3 regions of the Streptomyces sp. CA-251247 genome follow, and region 3 is predicted to be linked to each of the others. Evidence: riboswitches for the same ligand, from Rfam matches in the RefSeq annotation. Region 3 holds a riboswitch; each other region holds the start of a gene.
The links. Region 3 has a riboswitch for cobalamin ahead of metE (5-methyltetrahydropteroyltriglutamate--homocysteine S-methyltransferase). Riboswitches for the same ligand answer to the same signal wherever they lie in the genome.
Positions count from the first base shown of each region.

Region 1: another riboswitch for cobalamin. It lies ahead of ACQPWZ_RS08160 (cobalamin biosynthesis protein); the one in region 3 lies ahead of metE (5-methyltetrahydropteroyltriglutamate--homocysteine S-methyltransferase).
Region 2: another riboswitch for cobalamin. It lies ahead of ACQPWZ_RS24260 (ribonucleoside-diphosphate reductase subunit alpha); the one in region 3 lies ahead of metE (5-methyltetrahydropteroyltriglutamate--homocysteine S-methyltransferase).

Region 1 covers NZ_CP191861.1:1,835,688-1,839,959, forward strand. The annotation lists gene ACQPWZ_RS08145 (class II aldolase/adducin family protein) at 48-710, opposite strand; gene ACQPWZ_RS08150 (inorganic phosphate transporter) at 934-2,178, shown strand; gene ACQPWZ_RS08155 (hypothetical protein) at 2,192-2,413, shown strand; cobalamin riboswitch at 2,533-2,671, shown strand; gene ACQPWZ_RS08160 (cobalamin biosynthesis protein) at 2,791-3,756, shown strand; gene ACQPWZ_RS08165 (cobyric acid synthase) at 3,753-4,272, shown strand, end outside.
Region 2 covers NZ_CP191861.1:5,440,017-5,444,288, reverse strand. The annotation lists gene ACQPWZ_RS24270 (carbon starvation CstA family protein) at 1-1,123, shown strand, start outside; gene ACQPWZ_RS24265 (YbdD/YjiX family protein) at 1,120-1,326, shown strand; cobalamin riboswitch at 1,537-1,661, shown strand; gene ACQPWZ_RS24260 (ribonucleoside-diphosphate reductase subunit alpha) at 1,805-4,189, shown strand; gene ACQPWZ_RS24255 (ribonucleotide-diphosphate reductase subunit beta) at 4,189-4,272, shown strand, end outside.
Region 3 covers NZ_CP191861.1:806,611-810,882, reverse strand. The annotation lists gene metE (5-methyltetrahydropteroyltriglutamate--homocysteine S-methyltransferase) at 26-2,344, opposite strand; cobalamin riboswitch at 2,498-2,723, opposite strand; gene ACQPWZ_RS03430 (hypothetical protein) at 2,840-3,757, opposite strand; gene ACQPWZ_RS03425 (ATP-binding cassette domain-containing protein) at 3,938-4,272, shown strand, end outside.

The DNA.
Region 1 (4,272 bases), 1.0 Mb from region 3:
TGTCGGTACCGGCGGGCCGCCCTGCCAGTGGACGGACGCCACCGGTGTCAGCGGCCCTGGCCGTAGCCCCGGAGTTTCTCCCCGACCTCGGCCAGCTGGGCGTCGGAGAGCAGGGTGGGGGTGCGACCGGGCACCGAGGATGCGGTCAGCCAGAGCCGGCACATCCACTCCAGCTGGGCGGTGCGGTCGTACGCCTGGTCGAGGGTGTCGCCGTAGGCGACGGTGCCGTGGTTCCGGAGCAGGCAGGCGGTGCGGTCCTCCAGGGCCGCCCGCATGGCGGCGGCCAGCTCGTCCGAGCCGTAGAGGGCGTAGGGGGCGACGCGGACGGGTCCGCCCAGCGCCGCCGTCATGTAGTGGATCGGCGGCAGCGTGGGGACGAGGGTGGAGACGGCCGTGGCGTGCACGGCGTGGGTGTGCACCACGGCCCTCGCCGAGGTGCCGCGGTAGACCTCCAGATGCAGCGGCAGCTCGCTGGTGGGCCTCAGGTCACCGAGGACCTGGTGGCCGTCGAGGTCGACGGCGACGGTGTCCTCGGGGGTGAGCCGGTCGTAGGGCACTCCGCTCGGGGTGACCAGGACGAGGTCGCCGGCCCGTACCGAGACATTGCCCGATGTGCCGACGACCAGGCCTTCCGCCGCCGTCCTGCGGGCCGTGGCCACGAGGTCGCGCCATGCCCGGTCGATGGTCTCCTGCCGCTCCGCATCGGTCATGCGGCGATCCTGCCAGGCCGCCGCGGGCGCCGAGGGGCCGGGCGTGACGCAGATCACGGAATCGAAGATCGGACCCCTGGAGAGGCCTGTTTGCACCACCGAGTGAAAGCGGAGTCACAGACCCTCACTTGGAGACACCGCAAAGCCCGCGTCAGTTCATCTTCCGTTCACTCAGGTTTCCTAGGTTCCACTGGCCACTGACGTCCATAGATTGCCTGGGTAAATGGAACACATCACGCTGCTGCTCGCGATCGTGATCGTGACGGCTCTCGTGTTCGATTTCACGAACGGTTTCCACGACACCGCCAATGCGATGGCGACGACCATCTCGACCGGAGCCCTGAAGCCCAAGACCGCGGTGGCCATGTCCGCCGTGCTCAACCTCGTCGGCGCGTTCCTGTCCGTGGAGGTCGCCAAGACGATCTCCAGCGGCATCGTCACCGAGTCAGGCATCACCCCAGAAGTCATCTTCGCGGCGCTCGTCGGCGCCATCCTCTGGAATCTGCTCACCTGGCTGATCGGCCTGCCCTCCAGCTCCTCGCACGCCCTCATGGGCGGACTGGTCGGCGCCACGATCGCCTCGGTCGGCGTCAGCGGCGTCAACGGCGGCACCGTCGTCACCAAGGTGCTGATCCCCGCGATCGCGGCACCCCTGGTCGCCGGCATCGCCGCCTACCTCGCCTCCCGGCTGACCTACAGGATCGGCCGCAACACCGACGAGAAGGCCACCGCCAAGGGCTACCGCGCCGGTCAGATCGCCTCGGCGGGCCTCGTCTCACTGGCCCACGGCACCAACGACGCCCAGAAGACGATGGGCATCATCACGCTGGCCCTGATCGCCGGTGGCGTCCTCTCCCCCGGGTCCAACCCCCCGATGTGGGTCATCCTCTCCGCCGGTCTCGCCATCGCGCTCGGCACCTACCTGGGCGGCTGGCGCATCATCCGCACCATGGGCAAGGGCCTCACCGACCTCCAGCCGCAGCAGGGCTTCGCCGCCCAGACCAGCGCGGCCAGCGTCATCCTCGCCTCCTCCAACCTCGGCTTCTCGCTGTCGACCACGCACTCCTGCTCCGGCGCGGTGATGGGCGCGGGCCTCGGCCGCAAGGGCGGCGTGGTCCGCTGGTCCACCGCCACCCGGATGTTCGTCGCCTGGGGTCTGACCCTGCCGGCGGCCGCGCTGGTGGCGGCGGGCTCGGAGCTCGTCACCCGCCAGGGCGACTGGGGCGTGGCAGCCGTCGTGGTCTTCCTGATCGGCTCCTGCGCCGCGATCTGGCTGGTCTCCCGCCGTCAGGTGATCGACCACACCAACGTCAACGACACGAGCACGGACGGCGAGCCCGCGGGTGTCGTGACGGCTGCCATCGCGGCCGTCACCCCGCCGCCGGCCGGCACCCCGGCCCAGGACTTCCAGACGACCATCCCGGCTCCGGCCCCCGAATCCGAGCCGGCCCGCACGGCCGCGGTGTAAGGACAGAAACAGCATGAGCATCGACTGGGCAGCTCTCGGCTCCGTCTTCGGCGTGAGCCTCGTCGCCACCGTGGCCCTGGTGGGTCTGTTCACCCTGGGCGTGGTGGGACTGAGCAAGCAGGAATCGGCGTCCGCGCAGGGAGGCTCGGCGGCCCTGGCACGCACCGGCGCCTATGTGTGCTTCGCGCTCTGTGCGGCAGCGGTGACGTACGGGATCTACCTCATCGTCAGCTGACGCCACAGCATCATCACGCGCATCGAAAGCCGGGCCGGGCACCCTTTGGGGTGACCGGCCCGGCTTTCGGGTGTGGGGCTCGGCACACTGTCCCGTCGCAGGTCAAAGGCAAGTTGACGCCATTCGAGCGGCGTGGTGGACTGCCGGGGCCATCTACGGCGGCAGCAGAGGAAGCCGGTGCAAATCCGGCGCGGTCCCGCCACTGTCACCGGGGAGCAGTCCCCGGAAGCCAGGAACTCTCACCGCCGTTCACGTCGAACCAGGGCGCGGACACCCTGAGTGAGGACATATCGCCATGCCCGGCTGCGGTTCCGTTCCTGCTGTGAGTACGGCCCTGAGTTCACGGTTGCACCGAGGCGAGAGCCCGGCCTGAACCCGTGCGTGCCGACCGAGTGTTCGTGTACGGCTCCATCGCCGGCCTGGCCTGCGACCTGCTTCTCGGTGATCCCCGCCGGGGGCACCCGGTCGCCGCGTTCGGGCGGGCCGCGGGGGCCGTCGAGCGTGTGTTGTGGCGTGACCACCGCGGCTGGGGTGCGCTGCACTCCCTGCTGTGCGCCGGGGGTGCGGCCGCCGCCGCGGCCCTTGTCGCGCGCGGCGCGCGGGGCAGTTCCGCCGCGTCCGTCGCCCTGACCGCGGCCGCCACCTGGTCGGTCGTCGGGGGCACATCGCTGGGACGCGAGGCCCGGGCCATCGGCGGGGCGCTCGCCGCCGGTGATGTGGAGCTCGCCCGGGAGCGGCTGCCGCATCTGTGCGGCCGCGATCCGCAGAGTCTGGACGAGCAGCAGATCGCGCGGGCCGTCGTCGAGTCCGTCGCCGAGAACACCTCCGACGCCGTGGTCGGCGCCCTGGTGTGGGGTGCCGTGGCGGGCGTGCCCGGTCTGGTGGGCTTTAGGGCGGTCAACACCCTGGACGCGATGGTCGGGCATCTCTCGCCCCGGTACCGGAAGTTCGGCTGGGCCTCGGCACGGCTGGACGATGTGGCCGGCTGGCCCGGCGCCCGGCTCACGGCCGGGCTCGCGGCGCTCGCGGGCACGGACGGCCGGGGGGCCGTCCGCGCCTGGCGCGCCGACGCCGGCCGGCACCCCAGCCCCAACGCCGGGCCCGTGGAGGCCTCCTTCGCGGGGGCGCTCGGTGTCCGGCTCGGCGGAACGCTCTCGTACGGCGGGCGCGTCGAGCACCGGCCGGTCCTCAACGCCGAAGGGCGTGCCGTGGAGTTCGGCGACATCGAACGCGCCGTGCGGCTCTCCCGCCGCGTCGGCTTTCTGACGCTGGCGGTCTGCGCCGCGGGCCGCGTCACGGGTCACGCACTGCGCGCCCGGCGCGCACGAAGGAGGCGGGGATGAGCGGGCGCAAGGGCGGCGGGCTGCTGGTCGCGGGCACCACGTCCGACGCGGGTAAGAGCGTCGTCACGGCCGGGATCTGCCGGTGGCTCGTACGCCAGGGCGTGAAGGTCGCCCCCTTCAAGGGGCAGAACATGTCCCTCAATTCGTTCGTGACCCGTGAGGGCGCGGAGATCGGCCGCGCGCAGGCCATGCAGGCGCAGGCCGCGCGGGTGGAGCCGAGCGCCCTGATGAACCCGGTCCTGCTCAAGCCGGGCAGCGACCGCTCCAGCCAGGTCGTGCTGATGGGCAAGCCGGTCGGGGAGCTCAGCGCCCGCGGCTACCACGGCGGCCGGCAGGAGGCCCTCCTCGGCACCGTCGTGGAGTGCCTGGAGGAGCTGCGGGGCACGTATGAAGCCGTGATCTGCGAGGGGGCGGGCAGTCCGGCCGAGATCAATCTGCGGCGTACGGACATCGTGAACATGGGCATCGCGCGGGCCGCACGGCTTCCCGTGCTGGTGGTCGGAGACATCGACCGCG
Region 2 (4,272 bases), 4.6 Mb from region 3:
CTCCCTGGTCTCCTCGGGCACCACCCCGAAGATGGTCCAGAAGGAGACGCAGATCCGGATGATCGGCTACGGCGCGATGCTGACGGAGTCGTTCGTCGCGATCATGGCGATGATCACGGCCTGCATCATCGACCCGGGTCTCTACTTCGCGGTCAACTCACCGGCCGGTGTCATCGGTCCCACGGTCGAGACCGCGTCCCAGGCCGTCGCCAATCTCGGCTTCACCATCACACCCGACCAACTGGCCCAGGCGGCCAAGGACGTCGAGGAGACCAGCCTGCTGTCGCGGACCGGTGGGGCGCCGACATTCGCTCTGGGCATGTCGGACATCTTCTCGTCCGTGGTCGGCGGCGCCGGGCTGAAGGCCTTCTGGTACCACTTCGCCATCATGTTCGAAGCACTGTTCATCCTCACCACGGTGGACGCGGGCACCCGGGTCGGGCGCTTCATGCTCCAGGACATGCTCGGCAACGTCTACAAGCCGTTCCGTCAGGTCAGCTGGAGGCCCGGCGTCTGGTTCGCGAGCGCGGTCGTCGTGGGCGGCTGGGGCTACTTCCTCTGGGTCGGCGTGCATGACCCGCTGGGCGGCATCAACCAGCTCTTCCCGCTGTTCGGCATCGCCAACCAGTTGCTCGCCGCCGTGGCACTCGCCGTCTGCACCACGCTGCTGGTGAAGTCCGGCCGGCTCAAGTGGGCCTGGGTCACGGCCGTACCGCTCGCCTGGGACGCCGCCGTCACCCTCACCGCGAGCTGGCAGAAGATATTCTCCGGCGACCCACGCGTGGGCTTCTTCACCCAGCGGGACGTCTACCAGTCGGCCATCGACGAGGGCAAGATCCTGCCTCCCGCCAAGACCATGGACGACATGCACACGGTGGTCACCAACTCCACGGTCGACGGAGCGCTCTCGGCTCTCTTCGCACTCTTGATCATCGTGGTCATCGCGGACGCGGGACGCGTCTGCTACAACGCGATCCGGCATCCCGAGAGCGTGAAACTGTCCGAGGTTGCGTACACCGAGTCGAAGATCGTCGCACCGGCCGGACTGATCCCCACCAAGGAGGAGAAGGCCGAGATGGCAGCCGTGGAGGAGAACGTTCCCGCAGCGAGCGGTTCGGCATGAGCACCACGACCAGGGCCCGCCACGTCTTCGGCCGGATCCGGTGGTACGTCAGGGAGTTCACCGGCGAATCGGCCTACGACCGGTACGTCGACCACACCCGCAGCTGCGACCCGGACGCGGACGTGATGAGCCGCCGCGCTTTCGAGCGCAGCCGGACGGACGCACGCGAAGCCGATCCCCGCGAAGGCTTCCGCTGCTGCTGAACGGCTGAAGGGCCCCTGAAGGGCCGCTGCGTTCCCCCGGGAACGCGGCGGCCCTTCGCCGTGAAACCGTGCGCCCACGGGCCGGACCGGGCCCCCGCCGGGGCGTCCCAAGGGCCGTACCGGCCGGGATCACCGGGGCAATGCCACAACTCCCGCGCGCCGCCCCGACACAACATGTGGGGGGTGCCGCAACTGGCGGCCCCCACATGTATGCTCGACCTCGCTGTCGCCGCAGGGGAATCCGGTGCGAATCCGGAACTGTCCCGCAACGGTGTGATGTGGTGCGCTTTGTCGTACCCGAGAGTCCGAAGACCTGCCGACGGTGCATCCGGTTCGACCGATCCGGGTGCCGAGACGTCCGGGCCTCGCGGTTGGGCCGGTGGACGCCGTGCGGAGTGCTGCCCTGCCCTGGGCGCGTACTGCCCGACGGCCCCGCCTCCCCCCCGACGGCCCAGAGCCGAGCGAGGGAGAGCACCACGTGACCATCGCGCCAGCCGATCCGGCAGCAGGCATCGCCGAGCAGCTCGAGGACGGCCCCGGGACCGCGCTGCTGCGGATCCTGACCGACCTCACCGCCGATCTGCCCGACACCGACCCCGGCCGCGTCGCCGCCGCCGCGCTGCGGGGCCGGCACGCCGGTTCGGACACGGCCGAGCTCCGTGGGCTCGCCACCGACGCGGCCGCGGGTCTGATCTCCGAGGACCCCGCCTACTCCCGGCTCGCCGCCCGTCTGTTGACCGGGACGATCGCCGAAGAGGCGTCGGGCCAGGGCGCGGTGTCCTTCTCCGCCTCCGTCGCGGTCGGACACACCGAGGGTCTGATCGCCGACCGGACCGCCGCGTTCGTCACGCTGCACGCGGACCGCCTGGACGCCCTCATCGACACCGAGGCGGACGACCGTTTCGGCTACTTCGGCCTGCGCACCCTCTACAGCCGCTATCTGCTCCGGCACCCGATCACCCGTCAGGTGATCGAGACGCCTCAGCACTTCATGCTGCGGGTCGCCTGTGGTCTGGCCGAGAACGACAGCGTGCGCGCGCTGGACGAGGTGGCCGACCTCTACGGCCTGATGAGCCGCCTCGACTACCTCCCCTCCTCCCCCACGCTGTTCAACTCCGGTACCCGCCACCCCCAGATGTCCTCCTGCTATCTGCTGGACTCGCCGGCGGACGAGCTGGACTCGATCTACGACCGGTACCACCAGGTCGCCCGGCTCTCCAAGCACGCCGGCGGCATCGGACTGTCGTACTCCCGCATCCGCGCCCGCGGTTCCCTGATCAGGGGCACCAACGGCCATTCCAACGGCATCGTGCCGTTCCTGAAGACCCTCGACGCCTCGGTCGCCGCGGTGAACCAGGGCGGACGTCGCAAGGGCGCGGCCGCCGTCTACCTGGAGACCTGGCACGCGGACATCGAGGAGTTCCTGGAGCTGCGCGACAACACCGGCGAGGACGCCCGGCGTACGCACAATCTGAACCTCGCGCACTGGATTCCCGACGAGTTCATGCGCCGTGTCGACGCCGACGCCCCGTGGTCGCTGTTCTCGCCTGCCGACGTCCCCGAGCTCGTCGACCTGTGGGGCGACGCGTTCGACGCGGCGTACCGCGACGCCGAGGCGAAGGGCCTGGCCCGCAAGACCATGCCCGCGCGTGAGCTGTACGGCCGGATGATGCGCACGCTCGCGCAGACCGGCAACGGCTGGATGACCTTCAAGGACTCCTCCAACCGCACGGCCAACCAGACCGCCGAGCCCGGCCACACCGTGCACTCGTCCAACCTGTGCACCGAGATCCTGGAGGTGACGGACGACGGCGAGACGGCCGTCTGCAACCTCGGCTCGGTGAACCTCGGCGCGTTCGTGCTGGCGGACGGCGCCGGTGAGGGGATCGACTGGGAGCGCCTGGACGAGGCCGTCCGGACCGCCGTCACCTTCCTCGACCGCGTCGTCGACATCAACTTCTACCCGACCGAGCAGGCCGGCCGCTCCAACGCCAAGTGGCGTCCGGTGGGCCTCGGCGCGATGGGTCTTCAGGACGTCTTCTTCAAGCTGCGGCTGCCGTTCGACTCCCCCGCCGCCCGCGCCCTGTCGACCCGCATCGCCGAGCGCATCATGCTCGCCGCGTACGAGGCGTCCGCCGACCTCGCCGAGCGCAACGGGCCCCTGCCCGCCTGGGAGAAGACCCGTACCGCGCGCGGTGTGCTGCACCCCGACCACTACGGCGTCGAGCTCAACTGGCCCGAGCGCTGGGCCGCCCTGCGGGAACGTATCGCCACGACCGGCATGCGCAACTCGCTGCTCCTCGCCATCGCCCCGACGGCGACGATCGCCTCCATCGCGGGCGTCTACGAGTGCATCGAGCCGCAGGTCTCCAACCTCTTCAAGCGCGAGACGCTCAGCGGTGAGTTCCTCCAGGTCAACGCCTACCTGGTGGAGGAGCTGAAGCGGCTCGGCGTGTGGGACGCGCAGTCCCGTGAGGCGCTGCGCGAGTCCAGCGGTTCGGTGCAGGGCTTCAGCTGGATCCCGGCCGATGTGCGCGAGCTGTACCGCACGGCGTGGGAGATCCCGCAGCGCGGTCTGATCGACATGGCCGCGGCCCGCACCCCGTTCCTCGACCAGTCGCAGTCGCTGAATCTGTTCCTCGAGACGCCGACCATCGGGAAGCTCAGCTCGATGTACGCGTACGCCTGGAAGCAGGGTCTGAAGACGACGTACTACCTGCGCTCGCGCCCCGCGACCCGGATCGCCCGTGCGGCCGGCTCCGGAGCCGCGACCACGGCCCCCATCCCCGTACAGGCGACGCCGGAGACCGACGCGGTCGCCTGCTCCCTGGAGAACCCCGAGTCCTGCGAGGCCTGCCAGTAATGAGTGCTCCCGAGAAGAACCTGCTCGACCCGGGATTCGAGCTGACCCTGCGTCCGATGCGCTACCCGGACTTCTACGAGCGC
Region 3 (4,272 bases):
CGGTTCCTCCCCACCCCGCACCGCCTCAGGAGGCGGGCAGTTCCGACCTCACCTCGCGTGCCGCGGCGACGAGGTTCTCGAGGGACGCACGGGTCTCCGGCCAGTCGCGCGTCTTGAGGCCGCAGTCGGGGTTGACCCACAGGCGCTCGGCCGGGATGGCCTGAAGGCCCTTGCGGAGCAGGTCTGCCGCCTCGGAGACACCGGGGATGCGCGGTGAGTGGATGTCGTACACACCGGGACCGGCTTCGCGCGGGTATCCGTGCTCGGCGAGTTCACGCGCCACCTGCATGTGCGAGCGAGCGGCCTCCAGGCTGATCACGTCGGCGTCGAGGTCGTCGATGGCCTGCACGATGTCGCCGAACTCGGCGTAGCACATATGGGTGTGGATCTGGGTGTCCGGACGCACGCCGCTGGTCGCCAGTCGGAAGGACTCCGTGGCCCAGGCCAGGTAGTCCGCATGGTCGGCCGAGCGCAGCGGAAGGGTCTCCCGCAGGGCCGGCTCGTCGACCTGGATCACCGAACTTCCCGCATTCTCCAGGTCGTTCACCTCGTCGCGGAGGGCGAGGGCGACCTGGCGCGCGGTGTCGCCGAGCGGCTGGTCGTCGCGGACGAAGGACCAGGCGAGCATCGTGACGGGGCCGGTGAGCATGCCCTTGACCGGACGGCCGGTCAGGGACTGCGCGTACGAGGTCCAGCGAACCGTCATCGGCTCGGGGCGGGAGATGTCGCCCGCGAGGATCGGCGGCCGGACGTAGCGCGTGCCGTAGGACTGGACCCAGCCGTGCTGGGTGGCGAGGTAGCCCGTGAGCTGCTCGGCGAAGTACTGCACCATGTCGTTGCGTTCGGGCTCGCCGTGGACCAGGACGTCGATGCCGGTCTTCTCCTGGAAGGCGATCACCTCCTGGATCTCGGCCTTGATCCGCTCCTCGTAGGCCGCGGTGTCGATCCGTCCGCGGCGCAGGTCGGCGCGTGCGGTGCGCAGTTCGGTGGTCTGCGGGAACGAGCCGATCGTGGTGGTGGGCAGCAGGGGCAGGCCGAGGTGGGCACGCTGCGCCACGGCGCGTTCGGCGTACGGCTGGGAGCGGCGCCCGTCGGTGTCCGTCACCCCGGCAACCCGGGCCCGCACCGCCGGGTCGCGCGTGAGGGCGGAACCGGCGCGGGAGGCGAGGTCGGCGCGGTTGGCGGCGAGTTCGGCCGCGATGGTGTCGGTTCCCTCGCCGAGACCCCGGGCCAGGGTGACGATCTCGGAGGTCTTCTGCCGGGCGAAGGCGAGCCACCGGTGGATCTGCGGGTCGATGTCGCGTTCCGCGGAACTGTCCAGCGGGACGTGCAGCAGCGAGCAGGAGGAGGCCACGTCGACCCGGTCGGCGAGGCCGAGCAGCGTGCCGAGGATCGTCAGCGACTTCTCGAAGTCGTTGATCCAGATGTTGCGCCCGTTGACGACGCCCGCGACCAGGCGCTTGCCGGGCAGTCCGCCGACGGCGGCCAGGGCATCGAGATTGGCCGCGGCGGCGTCGGTGAAGTCGAGTGCCAGGCCGTCCACGGGAGCCTTGGCGAGTACGGGCAGCGCCTCGCCGAGGCGGTCGAAGTACGAGGCCACCAGCAGCTTGGGCCGGTCGGTGAGGGTGCCGAGGTCGCGGTAGGCGCGTTCGGCGGCGTTCAGTTCGGCCGGCGTGCGGTCCTGGACCAGTGCGGGCTCGTCCAACTGCACCCAGTCCGCCCCGGCCGCCCGCAGATCGGCGAGCACCTCCGCGTACACCGGCAGCAGCCGGTCGAGCAGGGTCAGGGGGTCGAAACCGGGCGCCACGCCGGGGGCGGGCTTGGCCAGCAGAAGGTAGGTGATCGGGCCGACCAGCACCGGCCGGGCCGTGTGACCGAGGGCCAGCGCTTCCTTCAACTCGGTGACCTGCTTGGTGGAGTCGGCGGTGAAGACGGTGCCGGGACCCAGTTCCGGTACGAGGTAGTGGTAGTTGGTGTCGAACCACTTGGTCATCTCGAGCGGGGCGACGTCCTGGGTACCGCGCGACATGGCGAAGTACCCGGCCAGGGCGTCCGCCTCGACGGCGGCGCGGTGGCGGGAGGGGAGAGCGCCGACCATCACGCTCGTGTCGAGGACGTGGTCGTAGTACGAGAAGTCACCGGTCGGGACCTCGTGGATCCCGGCTTCGGCCAGTTGCTGCCAGTTCGAACGACGCAGGTCCCGGGCGGTCTCTTCCAGGGCCGCGGCGGAGACGCGGCCCTTCCAATAGCCCTCGATGGCCTTCTTCAGTTCACGGTTCGGCCCCTGACGGGGGTATCCGTGGACGGTGGACCGTGCTGCCGCGGCTGCGGGCTTCGCTGTCACTGAACTCTCCTTCGCGAGTTTCCTGTCACCCGGCGAAGGTGAAGGCGAAGGGAGCACAGACCGGACGGGGGAGCGATGCGTCGGTGACGCATGTGCCCGTCGGTATGTACGCCGACCCGCCCTCGAGGTCACCGGGATTTCCGCGCACGATCGGTCGTGCGCGGACAGCGGGCAGGTCTTCGGACTCACGGGCACGCCTGCCGGACATCTCCCGGCGGACACCTACTGGCCGTCGCTTCCCGGGCCCGTACCGGACCCAGTGCGTATGACGGCGGTCGTTCCCGCTCACCGCTGCGGGGCAGTCCCGGATTCCCACCGGGTTCCCTCTTGCGACGCACGTACCTGGCAGGCACGGCGAACCAGCTGCACCCACCAGCCTAGAGCCCCGCAGGCCACACCGACACCACCGCTCATCATCCGGACGGTGATGCACGGCATGCGGGCGGACGAGGTACCGCTGCCCGACGGCGCTGTTCGGGTGTCGGCCCGACGCCCCTACGAAGTCAGCCGGACCGTCGCCAGGATCTTCCGCACCGTCGCGTCCGGAACCTCGTCCGCCACACCCTTCGCGCCCACGAAGGTCCAGGAGACGAAGTCGCCGCCCGGGTCCTTGAAGGCGAAGGTGGTGACCTTGCCGTCGGTGTCGCACTTGCCCTTCTTCGGCGCCCCCGTGGACACGCCCGTCGCCAGGCTTCCCTTGATCCCGGAGGCGGTGGTGTACGGCTCCACCGCACCCGCCTTGATGCTCTTCTTGTCCGGCTGGGTGTACGCGCCGTACAGCCACAGGGACACACTGCTGCGCGCCGCGTCCTCGATGGTCTTGGCGCCGCTGTCCCCGCGGGTGCCCGCCGACGCGAGTGCCGTGTCCTCGGGAGAGCCGTCCATGGCGGCGTCGGACCGGCACCACTTCTCCTTGAGCATCGCGGGGCTCGACATCCCGATGAGGGGCTTCTCCTCCGGATCCCGGTCGTCGGCAACGTAGTTGACCCAGCCAGGACCCTTCAGACCCCACTGCGGGGGAACGTCGAAGGCGATGCCCCGCTTGGGATTCACCACCACCTTCCAGCCCGCGACGACCGGCTTCGGGCCGTCCGTGTCACGCGGGTTGTCGTCGGCCGGGCTGCCCGAAGCGGACGTCGTCGGGCCGGGATCCGCGGTCTTTCCCTCGTCCCCGCCCAGGACCACGAATCCGGTCACTCCGGCGGCGACGACCACGACGAGAGCGGCAGCGACAGCGATGACCGTGGACGTACGACGGCCGCCACGAGGAGGCGGCTGCGGCGCACCGGCCGGCATCGTCGGCGAGCCCGCCCACGGCTCCTGCTGCGGAGGCCCGTAGGGGCCCGTCTGCTGATACGGATTGTTCTGCCCCGCGTACGGGTTCTGGCCGTCCCCCGGCTGCTGTGACCACATGAAGGGCACCCTAGAGGTCGCCTCTGGCCGGCGGAGACTCAGGTGTCTCCGCTGTGACCTGAGGAATTGGTCGGCACAAGGCCGCGGCGTACGTCGCGGCTGTTGCTCGGGCGGGCGGTTCCAGGGCGCTGAAACCGCGCTGAAACCGTGCTGAACCCGCTCTGCCGCAAGCTCTGCGGCATGACATCGACATCGAACGGACTCGCCATCGCAGCCAAGGGGCTGCACAAGGCCTTCGGCGAGAAGAAGGTCCTCGACGGCATCGACCTGGCCGTGCCGCAGGGCACGATCTTCTCCCTCCTGGGCCCGAACGGCGCCGGCAAGACCACCGCCGTGAAGATCCTCTCCACGCTCATCGCGGCCGACAGCGGCGAACTGCACGTCGGCGGCCACGATCTGGCTGCCGAGCCGCAGGCGGTGCGGGCCGCGATCGGTGTCACCGGGCAGTTCTCCGCTGTCGACGGTCTGATCACCGGCGAGGAGAACATGCTCCTGATGGCGGACCTGCACCACCT